DNA from 3 places in the Pedobacter sp. D749 genome. Region 2 is predicted to be linked to each of the others. Evidence: riboswitches for the same ligand, from Rfam matches in the RefSeq annotation. Region 2 holds a riboswitch; each other region holds the start of a gene.

Region 1 (4,629 bases), 360 kb from region 2:
GATATCCTTTTTGGCTGTCACCCTGAGCGAAGTCGAAGGGTAGCCAAAAAGATAAAGCGTAAAGCGGGACTGCAATCTCCTAAGGACTACAGTACCCTAATTTTCCAAAACTTACTTAGGATTACAAATCGTGGTCAACTTTAACGAATAGTTAGCCTCCAGTGGTTCGTTAGTTTGCGCTAAACGTTGAGAACCGGTATTGGCAGGACAAGCAATATCCCCTGCTGCATCATAAACCAATTTATTTCCATCTGCTAATAATCCTTTTGGTACATAAACCTGCACTTTGGTAATTGAATAACCAGAAGGAAAATAACGCACATAATAACCGTCAGGGTGTTTCGTCCAGATGCCACTTGGCACATCACTTCTCGGCGGAGCCATCCCCGCTATAATAGCATATCTTTCCATATCGGCATAAGTATAATTCCCAGATGACACCAGTTGGCGGATATTATTTTCTGCTTCAAAAACAGCTTTCATTCCTGAAGGTAACTGGTCTTTAGCTTTTTCCATTACATCAAAAGGTAAAATGCCTAAAGCGCCTCCTTCCAATTGCGTAAGTTGTTTTGGCGTTAACAATTTCATTGCAGTTACTTTAACTTGTCCGTTAAAATCGGCAAATTTTGTTCTGGCAATAATGGTCCAAAGTAAAGCCTGGATATCATGCTGTTCTACTTCAGGATGTTTCTCTGCACTTTTTAATATCGCAACTACAATTTCTTCTTTCGAGCCTAAAACTGGGGCAAACATGTAACCATCGCCCTTTGATGGCGCAAAAGTTCCGGCTTTCAGGCAGTAGCTTTTGTTGGTCATTTCGTACAAACCCTCACAGAGTACAAAACCGCCATCTGAATTTTTAGGCAGTAAATACAAGGGCTGAGCTTTTAAATTTAATGAATTAATGAAATCAGGCAGTTTTTCGCCATCCCTGTTTACATCCTCAAAGTTGGTGGTAATGGCAGCTGGCTGTTTTAAAAACCTGTCTACGCCTAAAGCTTTAGCACCCTGAGCAGTACCGACTTTCAATAATTTATCTTTTAAACCTCCGAATTGGGCGTTTGCATTAGTTAAACACATCCCCGTGAATAGCAGGCCTAAGCCTAGAACTGTTATATTTTTCATCATAATTATATTTAGATAGGTCACACAAACTTAGAATTTTAAGTGTTAATTTTTATATTAAAAGTTTTAATTTGCCGCAATACAATAAAATACATTACTCATTTCCAAACGATTAACAAAAATTCAAAATTTTATTTTGTGAATTAAAATTAAATTCAGACATTTGAAATATTATTTGGTAGAAAGCTAAATAAAAGTCAATCTTCGCAGGTTGATTTATAAAGAAGTGGCGAGAGACTGGCTCGATGACCCACTGGCAACCCTCAGAAAGAGAAGGTGCCAATTCCTGACCGGATAATATGGTGTTATCTGGAGATATAAATGAAAACTGATGAAAACATTAAATCTTCAATCGCTAAGCGACCCCAGTGCAAACCTTAAAAATTTAGAACAAACTTCTATTTTTACTTTTTTCAATAGGTGTGCAATTACTTGTATGTGCTGTTGCATACAGTAATCTAAAAAATCTTCCTTTTTTGTTTCTTTCAAACTGGAAGGTCCCGAAACATCGGGATACGCCCTGCTAGGTTTTAAAATCAACCTAAATCACTACGTCTCATCAATAAATAAAACAGAAATCATGTCAACATCATATAAATTTGAAACTTTACAATTACACGCTGGTCAGGAAATAGACCCAACAACAGGTTCAAGGGCTGTGCCGATTTACCAAACTACTTCTTATGGATTTAAAAACGCTGAGCATGGCGCCAACTTATTTGCTTTAAAAGAGTTTGGCAACATTTACACCAGGATCATGAATCCGACTAATGATGTTTTCGAAAAACGTATTGCAGCTTTAGAAGGCGGCGTAGCTGCTTTGGCGGTAGCTTCAGGACAGGCTGCACAGTTTATTGCATTGAATAACATTTTAGAAGCTGGAGATAGTATTGTTTCTTCTTCGCACATTTACGGTGGAACTTATAACCAGTTTAAAGTTGCTTTTAAACGTTTAGGTATCCATGTCGATTTTGCGAATCCAGATGTACCTGACGAATTTGAAGCTAAAATTACCGATAAAACGAAAGCCATCTATCTCGAAACCATCGGCAACCCGGCATTTAGTGTTCCTGATTTTGAGAAAATTGCTGCAATTGCAAAGAAATACGATTTACCTTTAGTTGTTGATAATACTTTTGGCGCAGGAGGTTATTTGTTTAAGCCTTTAGAACATGGAGCAAACATTGTTGTAGAATCTGCAACGAAATGGATTGGCGGACACGGCACAAGCATTGGTGGTGTGATCATTGATGGCGGAAACTATAACTGGGGCAATGGTAAATTCCATCAATTCTCTGAACCATCAGCAGGTTATCATGGTTTGGTTTTCAGCGATGTTTTCGGCATCGGCGGACCATTTGGCAACATCCAGTTTATCATCCGTGCACGTGTGGAAGGATTAAGAGATCTTGGTCCTGCCCTATCCCCTTTTAATTCTTTCCTTTTATTGCAGGGCTTAGAAACCTTATCGCTCCGTGTACAACGCCATGTTGATAATGCTTTAGAACTGGCTACCTGGTTAGAAAATCATCCATTGGTTCAGGAAGTACAATATCCGGGATTAGCGAGTAGCAAATATAATAACCTGGCAAAAAAATATTTAAGTAACGGCTTCGGTGCAGTTTTATCTTTCGAATTAAAAGGAAGTAAAGAAAATGCCACACAGGTTATTGATAATTTAAAACTGGTTTCTCACCTCGCAAACGTTGGCGATGCAAAAACGTTGATTATCCAGCCATCGGCAACCACACATCAACAATTGAGTGAAGATGAGCAATTAGCCGCAGGTGTAAAACCAAACGCATTACGGGTTTCAGTCGGTATTGAGCATATTGATGACATTAAGGCCGATTTCGAGCAGGCTTTTGCATCTATTCACGCTCAGGTTTCTACAGATAGTTTATTAGCCTAGTCCCGTTCATTTTCCGAATACAACATAACAATGAGTACAGCATCAACGTATAATTATAATAAACAGTTCAAATTAGAGAGCGGAAAAAAAATCCGCAACCTGCAAATTGCTTATCAAACTTATGGCAAATTAAATGCAAATAAAGATAATGTAATTTGGGTTTGCCACGCACTGACTGCCAATGCTGATGTTTTTGAATGGTGGGAAGGTTTGTTCGGTCAGAATGCTTTGTTCAACCCGGAAGATCATTATATCGTTTGTGCCAATGTTTTAGGCTCGCATTATGGCAGCACCAACCCATTAAGTACCAATCCGGTAACAGGTTTACCTTATTACCTTTCGTTTCCGCAGTTTACGATCCGCGATTTAGTATCGGCACATCAGTTATTGGCTTCACATTTAGGTATTGATTATATTAAATTATTAATCGGTGGTTCTTTGGGTGGGCAACAAGCTGTAGAATGGAGTATTTCGGAACCGAATAAAATCGAAAACCTAATCCTGATTGCCACCAATGCGGCGCATTCTCCATGGGGAATTGCGTTTAACGAAAGTCAGCGTTTAGCCATTACCACAGATAGAACTTTTTATGCCAACCAACCGAACGGAGGTAGCAAGGGTTTAAAAACTGCCCGTAGTATTGCACTTTTAAGTTACAGAACGTATAGTGCTTATGGCAGTACGCAGGTAGAAAGTGTAAACGATAAGACTGACAATTTCAGGTCGTCTTCTTACCAGAATTATCAGGGAGAAAAGTTAATCAACCGCTTTAATGCTTACAGTTATTATTATTTAACGAAAGCTATGGACAGCCACAATGTGGGCCGTAACCGAAAAAGTATTGGCGATGCACTAAAACTAATCAGCGCCAATACACTGGTAATCGGAATAGAAAATGATGTTTTGTTTCCTTTATCGGAGCAAAAATATCTGGCAGATCATATCCCTGGGGCAGAATTTTGCGCCTTGCATTCTGATTATGGACATGATGGTTTTTTAATCGAAACAGATGCTTTGACTAACGTCATCGGAAACTTTATGAAGGAAAGCCGTAATAAAAAAATCATCAAATTACAGCATACGGCCTAAAAAGGTTGAGGTTTAGGGTTTAGGGTGAAAAATAAAAAGAATAGCTAATATCTGTACTATCAAATTCACCAAAAAATAATATAAAATAAATACAGTTAATCGGTGTAATCTGTTTATCTGTGTAATCAATCTAAAATAATGAGTAAGAATTTAAAAATCGGTTTATTTGGTTTCGGCGTTGTAGGGCAAGGTTTATTGGACATTATCCAAAGCCAGAACCTGAACCTGGAGATCATTAAAATCGCGATAAAAGACCCAAGAAAGAAACGTAGCCTCAATAAGGATCTGTTTACTACGGACCGCAACGAAATACTGAACAATACAGAAATTAATACAATTGTAGAATTGATTAATGATGCCGATGCTGCCTACGAAATTGTAACTAATGCGTTAAAAAACGGTAAAAATGTAGTCTCGGCCAATAAAAAAATGATCGCCACACACTTAAAAGAACTGGTAGATTTACAACAGGAATATGGCACTTCCCTATTGTACGAAGGTGC
Region 2 (4,629 bases):
TTATCAAAATCTGCACCTGTTTTTTTGCTTAGGTCGTCCATTTTTTTCTTGTGCTCATCATCTACTGTACTCGGAAGCGTAATGTTTTTTTGTTTTGCTATGGCCATTAATTCGGTATTTGCCATACCATGGTCTTTAACCATCATGGTTGCAAATTCTTTAACCTGGGGATTACTGCTTTTTTCGAGGGCCAGTTTTCCCAATTCTACTTCTGCCATACCGCCAACAGCTGCCTGAGTAGTGAATTTGGCATCGGCTTCTTCAACGGCAATTCCTCCTGTAGCTGTAGTATTCGTGGTGGTATCTTTTGCCATGTTTAAACTGTCGGCACTTTCTTTTGCATCTTTATTTCCACCATTACAGGCCTGAAAGGCCAGGGCCGAAATAGCCATTACATACATTAACTTTTTCATATTCATTGTTTTTGTTGTATATGGATAACATGTTGTAATGCAAAAGGGTTTTAAGCTTTTGAATATTCATGGATTCATACAACAGCCAGTTGCTCTGAAAACTAAATGAGTTAATAGTGAAATTAACATTATGCCAAAAGTTCCTGAACTGAACTGTCTTCGTTAGGCTCTTTTACATTGTAGCACGCTGCGAGGGATCGTCATTACTGTTAGACTAGCTATTTCTTCAACAGCGTATCAATCTCCACATTAAATTCTTTCACAAATTCATCATAAAATTTACCGGTTGCCGGGCCATTAAAACCTGTATGGATCTGGGCTACATTTCCCTGTTTATCGATGATAATGGTAGTTGGGAAAGATAAAAATGAATCAAGCGCGGGCAACGATTCAGATACCACCTGTTTGTCTGCTGTACCTGCCAATACCTGATCATATTCGATTCCAAAACGTTCTCTGAAACGGGTCATCACTTTCTTTGCATATTCAGGTTCGGTTGAACGTTCGTAATGCAAAGCAATAATTTCTACACCGCGATTTTTGTTCTTTTTGTACCATGGCGCCATAAAAGTAGCTTCGTCAACACAATTAGGGCACCAGCTTCCAGTTATGGTTAAAATCACCACTTTGTTTTTATACTTTTCATCTTTTAGCGAAATCTTTTTTTCATTTAGATCAGGAAAGCTAAAATCAAGTGTTTTGTATCCTGATTTAAGATAAGTAAGCTTGTAAGGATCGGGGAGGGCTGCATCTTTATTTTTGGTTCCGGTAAAAGGCTGACTACCCCTTGCTCCTAAAATTTCACCCTTAACAACTCCATCTGCCTGGAAAGTTCCTTTGTAATAAGCAGGAGAGGAGCCAATAAAACTAGAAAGTTGAAATTCATTTCCTTCTACAACACCTTCCAGATAACGAGAATCGCCGGTTACGCGGAGAAAAGTACCCGTAAGTTTGTTTCCTGTTTGTTTAAATAAACCTACTGTTTTTTCTTCTTTACCATTTGGCGATGTAAAAACCACATCGTAACTACCAGAATAGTCTGCTGTAGCAGGTTTATCAGTTTTAAAACGGTAATTTTTGTGCTCGGCAATAATGACTAAAGGTTTACCAGCTTTATCCTGTTTTCTTAACGCACCAGTTAACTGATCACCAACTATCGCAAACGCAAGTTCGTTATCAAACTGATCCAGTTTGACAAAAAGCGAGTCGGCAGTTTGTTTTACAGGACCACCTTCGAAACGCTCTTCAGCATTGCGGAAAGATAATTTTTGGTGGCCGTTTTTTTCGCTGATCTCGAAGTTAAAGGGGATTTCTAATCCTTCCTTTACTTTAGCTATTCCGCGCCAGTTACCGAGGGCAACAAATGTTTTTTGGTTTTTCTTCTGAAGTTTTGCTGCCTGTTTTTTTACCAGGGCCGTTTGTTCCTGAGCGTAAGTGAAGGTTATTGATATGGCCAGTACGGCTGTTAAAAGGGATTTAAGTTTCATTGGGACGGTGTTTGTCGACTAAATTACTAGACAAAGATATGGATGTAATTGTCAAATAAAAAATATTTCGATAAAAAAACTATAAAAACTATAGGATAAATGGAATTAATTATACCTTTGCCCAAGTTATTTTAAAATACTTATCAAGAAAGGCGGAGGGAATGGCCCTGTGAAACCTTAGCAACCATCTAATTTTTAGAAATGGTGCTAATTCCATCCCAGATGAATCTGGGGTAGTTAAGTCAGTTGTTTGCGCTATCCTAATATAAAATATATGGAGCACTTCTGATTTAAGAGGTGCTTTTTTTTTAGCCCTGAATGCCTTCTTGAAATTAAATTATGCATTAAATAAAATCATTCAAATGAGAAAAACAGACAAGCTAAAATCGCCTTATGTAAATCCTTGTGTAGACTCCCGAATGCGCTAGTCCTGTTAAAATTGCTCCGTTTTAACAGGCACTTTTGATCTAACCATCCCATTTTATTTTTTTATAAAACACGGTTATTAACCGTTAGGGATTCGTTTTGTCCAAAATTTATCTTTTAACCAATTTTTAAAACACACACATGATCAAATTTTTAAAATCAATGGCATTCATCTTACTGCTCTTTATTACGCAGCAGGTATTTGCTCAAAATGTCACCGTTACCGGGACGGTAAAGTCGGCAGATGGCGAGACACTGCCCGGCGTTTCTATATTTATCAAAGAAACCAGGCAAACTACCATTTCTGATGGGAAAGGTGTTTTTTCTATCAGTGCGCCTGATCAAGGTACTTTAGTATTTTCTTATATCGGTTTTAAAACCCAGGAAATACAAATCAATAAAAATGCCGGGCCGATTTCAGTCATTCTTCAATCAAGCGATAATGCGCTGGATGAGGTAGTGGTTACCGCATTGGGAATTTCGAGGCAGAAAAAATCGCTCGGTTATGCTGTTCAGGAATTAAAAGGACAAGATCTGGCCGAAGCTAAAGAATCTAACCTGGTAAATGCACTGGCTGGAAAAATAGCCGGAGTTAGGGTAACGAACAGTCAGGGCAGCATGGGATCATCCCGCGTAGTCATCAGAGGAGAAACATCTATCGCCGGAAATAACCAGCCATTATTTGTGGTTGATGGGATTCCGGTAGATAACTCTCAGTTAAATTCTGCAGGCGCAAGAGATTATGCGAATGCCATTTCAGATATCAATCCAGAGGATATAGAATCAATTAGTGTGCTAAAAGGACCAAATGCTGCGGCATTATATGGCTCGAGGGCTGCCGGTGGGGTGATCTTGATTAAAACCAAAACAGGTAAATCGAAAAAAGGATTGGGTATTGATATTAACTCCAATGCCGTTTTAGAAACATTGCTCACCCTGCCGGTTTATCAAAATGCTTTTGGTCAGGGATCAGAAGGGAAGTTCAGTTATGTGGATGGCGCAGGTAAAGGTATTAATGATGGGGTAGATGAGAGCTGGGGGCCAAAACTGGATGGAAGATTAATTCCGCAGTTTTTTTCAAAAGGAGTTGCGGTTCCATTTATAGCCCATCCAGATAACGTACGCGATTTCTTTCAAACCGGATATTCATTAAATAATGGGGTATCGGTCGCAGATGCTGGCGAAAAGTACGATTACCGCATCTCCTACAATAACCTGAAACAAGTAGGCATTGTGCCGAATTCTGGACAGGGCAAAAACTCATTTGTATTAAATACGTCACTGAAGATAACACCAAAACTAACCTTAACGGCTAATGCGAATTATAGCAAACTTAATTCAGATAATTTGCCTGGCACAGGAGGTTCACGTTCAACAAGTACCATGTTACAGTTTACGTGGTTTGGCCGTCAGGTTGATATTAACCAGTTAAAAAACTATTTGGATGAAAATGGAAAAACGTTTAACTGGAATAACAGCTATTATAGCAACCCATATTGGGTAGCTTACGAAAATACAGTTTCGCAGAACCGCAGTCGCATTATCGGTAGTTTAGCCCTTAATTATAAAATTATTGACGGACTTGATTTCAATTTCAGATCGGGTACGGATTATTACAACGACAGGCGTAAAGTTAGAATCGCTTATGGTACGAACGGAACACCTTTTGGCTCTTACACTGAAAGTGCCTTTACCGTAAGCGAGAATAATACCGATGCAACCTTAAACTTTAACAAGCAGTTAAATGATGATTTTAGCTTAGAATTATTGGGTGGTGGTAACATCCGCAGGCAATATATTGAGCAGAATGATCAAAGTGCACCTAAACTAGCCATCGCAGGACTTTATACCCTTAAAAACTCTCGTGATCCTCTTATTTCATCTAATAATTTATCGCGTTTAAAATCATATAGTGTTTATGCATCAGGTCAGATCGGTTTCAGAAATTACCTTTTTGCCAACATCACCGCACGTAACGATTGGTCGTCTACTTTGCCAGCACAGAACAGATCTTATTTTTACCCGTCATTTAACGGAAGTTTTGTAGCCACCGAAGCATTTGACATTAAAAGTGAAGCCCTTAATTATTTGAAAATACGTGGGGGCTGGTCTAAAGTAGGTAAAGATGCAGATCCTTATCGTTTGATCAATACTTATGCATTTAGTGCGCCTTTTAACGCAAACCCTCAGCTTACCACAAGTAATATCGACCTTAATCCTAACCTTAAACCAGAAACTACCACTTCAACAGAACTCGGCGTTGAGGCTGTTTTCTTTAACAAAAGGTTACGTTTAGATTTAAG
Region 3 (4,629 bases), 2.0 Mb from region 2:
CGATACCAGCAGTTACAGCAAAACCACCAAAATAATCCTGAATACCACTTTCTTTCGGAGCAATGAAATCAGATAAAGCATAATAAGGCTGCCCATCTACCTTTTCGGCCTGCTGGCGAAGAGTGTGAATCGTAACGGAAGATGGTTGATGTAAGCTAGATGATGGGGCTTCACTTCCATTTTCCATTTTACCTCTTACATCCAAAACAATATCGTCTCCTACCGCATTTGCAGGCCAGAAACCAATTACAGCTCTTGCCGTTAATAGTTTTTCGTCCAGAATGCGTTTTAATAAAGTCTGTGCATCATCAAAAAGTTTCTTTGCTTCATCACCAACATTTTTATCATCGAAAATTTTCGGATAACTTCCGCGGAGTTCCCAGGTATGGAAAAATGGTGTCCAATCGATGTAAGGAACCAGTTCTTCTAAGGGATAATTATCAAAAACCCTTGTACCTGTAAATTCCGGAACAGGTAGATTGAGTTGAAAATCGATCTTAAATTTATTCGCTCGTGCTTCTTCTAAAGTTTTAAAACGTTTATCCGATCGTTTATTTAAATGTGCTTCGCGGGCTTTATCATATTCAGCTCTTATTCCAGCAATATATTCATCTCTCGTATCAGGATTCATTAAAGTACTACAAACGGTAACACTTCTGGAAGCATCCAACACATGGATGGCGGGACCTGAATAATTAGGTGCTACTTTTACCGCAGCGTGGATCCTGGAAGTAGTAGCTCCACCGATGATCAAGGGAATGGTAAAACCTTCGCGTTCCATCTCTTTGGCAAAGTGAACCATTTCATCCAGTGACGGTGTAATTAAACCGCTTAGACCAATAATATCAGCTTTTATTTCTTTAGCTTTTTTGATGATTTCCTGTGCCGGAACCATCACGCCCATATCAACAATTTCGAAGTTATTACAAGCCAATACCACGCCCACAATATTTTTTCCAATATCGTGTACATCGCCTTTTACGGTGGCCATTAACACTCTTCCGGCAGATGAACTCTGATCCTGATCGGGATTATCCAGTTTTTCCTGTTCGATAAACGGCAATAAATAGGCTACCGCTTTTTTCATTACCCTCGCCGATTTTACCACCTGAGGCAGGAACATTTTTCCGGCACCAAAAAGATCACCGACAATATTCATTCCGTCCATCAATGGTCCTTCAATTACCTGAATCGGCCGGGCATATTTTTGTCTGGCTTCTTCCACATCATCATCCAGGTATTCCACAATTCCTTTTACCAGTGAATGTGATAACCTTTCTTCAACAGGACCTTTTCTCCACTCTTCATCTTTAACAACCTCTTTGCCTTTTGATTTTACGGTATCGGCATATTCTACCAAACGCTCCGTAGCATCGTCTCTTCGGTTTAAAAGCACATCTTCTACTCTTTCTAATAATTCGGGCGGAATTTCCTGATAAACCTCTAACATTCCCGCGTTTACGATCCCCATATCTAAACCGGCCTGAATGGCATGATAAAGAAATGCGGAGTGCATCGCCTCGCGAACGGTATTATTCCCTCTGAAAGAGAAAGAAATATTGGAAACCCCACCACTTACTTTAGCGTGAGGCAGGTTTTCTTTGATCCAACGGGTGGCATTAATAAAATCGACGGCATAATTATTATGCTCTTCTAATCCGGTTGCAACGGTTAAAATATTTGGGTCGAAAATAATATCCTCTGGCGGGAAACCAATTTCGTGTACCAAAATATCATAACTCCTTTTGCATATTTCTTTTCTACGCTCATAATTATCGGCCTGTCCCTGTTCATCAAAAGCCATTACAACTACGGCAGCACCATATTGCATAATTTTGCGGGCACTTTCGCGGAATTTATCTTCCCCTTCTTTTAAGGAAATCGAGTTTACAATTCCTTTTCCCTGCAAACATTTTAAGCCATTTTCAATAACCGACCATTTAGATGAATCGACCATGATAGGCAATTTGGCAATGTCCGGTTCAGAAGCGATGAGGTTTAAGAATTTAGTCATTGCTGCTTCCGAATCCAGCATCCCTTCATCCATGTTTACATCGATTACCTGTGCACCGCCTTCAACTTGCTGCAAAGCAACGGCTAATGCGGCTTCATAATCGCCACCCAAAATCAGTTTGGAGAATTTTGGAGATCCGGTAATATTGGTTCTTTCACCAATATTTACAAAAATACTATCCGGGGTGATGGTTACAGGCTCCAATCCGCTTAAACGCATGTATGGTTCAAGAACCGGTATTTTACGGGGCTCAGCTTTTCGGGCATTTTTAGCAATACAGCCAATATGATCTGGCGTGGTACCACAACAACCTCCTACTATATTCACAAAACCGGAAGCAATAAAGTCATCAACCAGATGTGCGGTTTCATGCGGCTGCTCATCGTAAGCACCAAACTCATTTGGCAAACCCGCATTTGGATAGGCGGAAACATAACATCCTGCTTTTGCCGCTAACTCTTCAATGTGCGGACGCATTTCTTTAGCCCCCAAAGCACAGTTAAAACCGATACTTAATGGTTTTGCATGCATTACAGAGTTCAAAAAAGCCTCAGCAGTTTGCCCTGAAAGTGTTCTACCCGAAGCATCGGTAATGGTACCAGAAATCATGATCTCCAGTTTACGCCCAATTACCTCTTCATATTTTTTAATGGCTACAATAGCCACTTTAGCATTCAAGGTATCGAAAATGGTTTCGATTAATAATACATCGGAACCGCCATCTACTAAACCACGTACCTGTTCGTAATAAGCTGCTTCGAGCTCATCAAAATAAACCGCCCTAAAACCAGGGTCGTTTACATTCGGCGACATGGACAGGGTACGGTTGGTTGGGCCAATAGCACCGGCAACAAAACATTTACGGTCTGGATTTGCAGCCATGAACTCGTTAACAGCTTCTTTTGCCACGCGTGCACCTTCAAAACTCATTTCGTAAGAAAGGTCTTCCATCTGGTAATCGGCCATGGAAATGCGCTGCGTACTGAAAGTATTTGTCTCAATAATATCGGCACCAGCGGCCAGGTACTCCAGGTGTATTGTTTTAATAATATCCGGACGTGTGATGTTAAGCAAATCATTATTGCCTTTTACATCACAGGGATGGTTTTTAAATCGTTCCCCTCTAAAATCTTCTTCGGTTAAGGTATATCGCTGAATCATGGTACCCATTGCACCATCAATCACCAAAATACGTTTTTCTAATTCTTCTCTTATACCCATTTGTTGTGTAAAATGTGGGATGGAAAATGGAAAATGGCAAGACACATCATACATCTTCCATTATACATCATTACATCCTAAAAGGCTTATTTAAAAAGTTGGTACGTGAATCGTAATCCTAAACTTATCTGTTTCTGCTATTTGCAGAATAGAATTTAGCACCTTGTATGGTTACAGGTTGCTAAGACTTCGTTGGGTCTAATCCCTCCGTCTTTCTTAATAAGCATACAAAAATGCAACAAAGCAACATCAATTCCAAAAATTATCGCTTCGGCACCAAATAAAATTACAAAGGCCACGCAAAACTGCGCAGCCTTAAGAATATTGTTCTGTTAATGATTACTTTCTGCTTCCGAAAATACGAAGTAAGAAAAGGAAGATATTTAAGAAATCCAGGTATAAAGACAGTGCTGCTACAATTGCCATTTTTTTAGATTCAATCTGAAGAACCTGTTCACCGCTAGCTTCGATCCCTTCGCCAATTCTTTTTATTTTTTGTACATCATAAGCGGTTAATGCCGTAAATATTGCAATACCAATAAACGCCATAAACAAACTGAATTGTTCGCTTTGAACAAACATATTTATTACACTGGCAATCACTAAACCAATTACGCCAACCATTAAAATCGGCCCAAATTTACTTAGATCGATATTGGTGGTATAGCCCATAAATGCCATAATTCCGAAGATACCTGCGGCTCCTGCAAAACAGCTCACTACTGAACCTGAAGTATAGGTTAACAAGATAAAACTTAAACTCACTCCAGTTAATAATGAATAAAGCACAAAAACGCCAATTAATGCTGGCAATGATAATCTGCTTAAACCGAATCCCATTAATAAAACCAATCCGAGTGGTGCGAACATCGCTACATAACCGAAAATTGACATGCTCACTTTACCGGTTGCTGGATTAATATTTAAAAGGTACTGCATTAACTGCTCATTGGTACCAAATAAATAAGCTGCTACAGTTGATAAACTCAACGCCACAAACATCCATAAGAAAACGTTTGCAAAGAATTTTTTAGAAACAGATTTTTCCTGTACAAAAACACTGTTGTCCTGATATTGATAATTTTGTTGTTCCATTTTAAATTTTGTGTATTTAACTATATAAAAATAAATATTTAGTTTAATCTTTTTGTCAGCAATTCTTCAACTTTTTTAAAGAACTGCAGTGGTTTTAATGTTCGCCAAGGCAAGTCATCAAATGCACCACCAAAGTTAATGTAATAATCGATGTTATTATCGCGAAACTCGGTGATAACGTGTTCCTGAAAATTCACCCCAACAATCCAGCCATCTTCTACTTCCTGAAACCATTCTTCGTAATAACTGTCATCGGAGGCATGGAAATTCAGTATATTTTCGCCGATCAGGATAAACTT

The links. Region 2 has a riboswitch for S-adenosylmethionine ahead of KYH19_RS10125 (SusC/RagA family TonB-linked outer membrane protein). Riboswitches for the same ligand answer to the same signal wherever they lie in the genome.
Region 1: it holds a riboswitch for S-adenosylmethionine, as region 2 does, so the genes downstream of both, KYH19_RS11490 (O-acetylhomoserine aminocarboxypropyltransferase/cysteine synthase family protein) here and KYH19_RS10125 (SusC/RagA family TonB-linked outer membrane protein) in region 2, are expected to answer to the same signal.
Region 3: it holds a riboswitch for S-adenosylmethionine, as region 2 does, so the genes downstream of both, metH (methionine synthase) here and KYH19_RS10125 (SusC/RagA family TonB-linked outer membrane protein) in region 2, are expected to answer to the same signal.

The regions. Positions count from the first base shown of each region.
Region 1 is NZ_CP079218.1:2,879,431-2,884,059, forward strand. Features, by position in the region: gene KYH19_RS11485 (hypothetical protein) at 112-1,125, opposite strand; SAM riboswitch class I at 1,339-1,449, shown strand; gene KYH19_RS11490 (O-acetylhomoserine aminocarboxypropyltransferase/cysteine synthase family protein) at 1,706-3,037, shown strand; gene metX (homoserine O-acetyltransferase) at 3,068-4,126, shown strand; gene KYH19_RS11500 (homoserine dehydrogenase) at 4,265-4,629, shown strand, end outside.
Region 2 is NZ_CP079218.1:2,522,806-2,527,434, reverse strand. Features, by position in the region: gene KYH19_RS10135 (DUF4142 domain-containing protein) at 1-413, opposite strand, end outside; gene KYH19_RS10130 (TlpA disulfide reductase family protein) at 632-1,900, opposite strand; SAM riboswitch class I at 2,038-2,144, shown strand; gene KYH19_RS10125 (SusC/RagA family TonB-linked outer membrane protein) at 2,489-4,629, shown strand, end outside.
Region 3 is NZ_CP079218.1:4,496,603-4,501,231, forward strand. Features, by position in the region: gene metH (methionine synthase) at 1-3,235, opposite strand, end outside; SAM riboswitch class I at 3,357-3,461, opposite strand; gene KYH19_RS18260 (Bax inhibitor-1/YccA family protein) at 3,575-4,330, opposite strand; gene KYH19_RS18265 (hypothetical protein) at 4,369-4,629, opposite strand, start outside.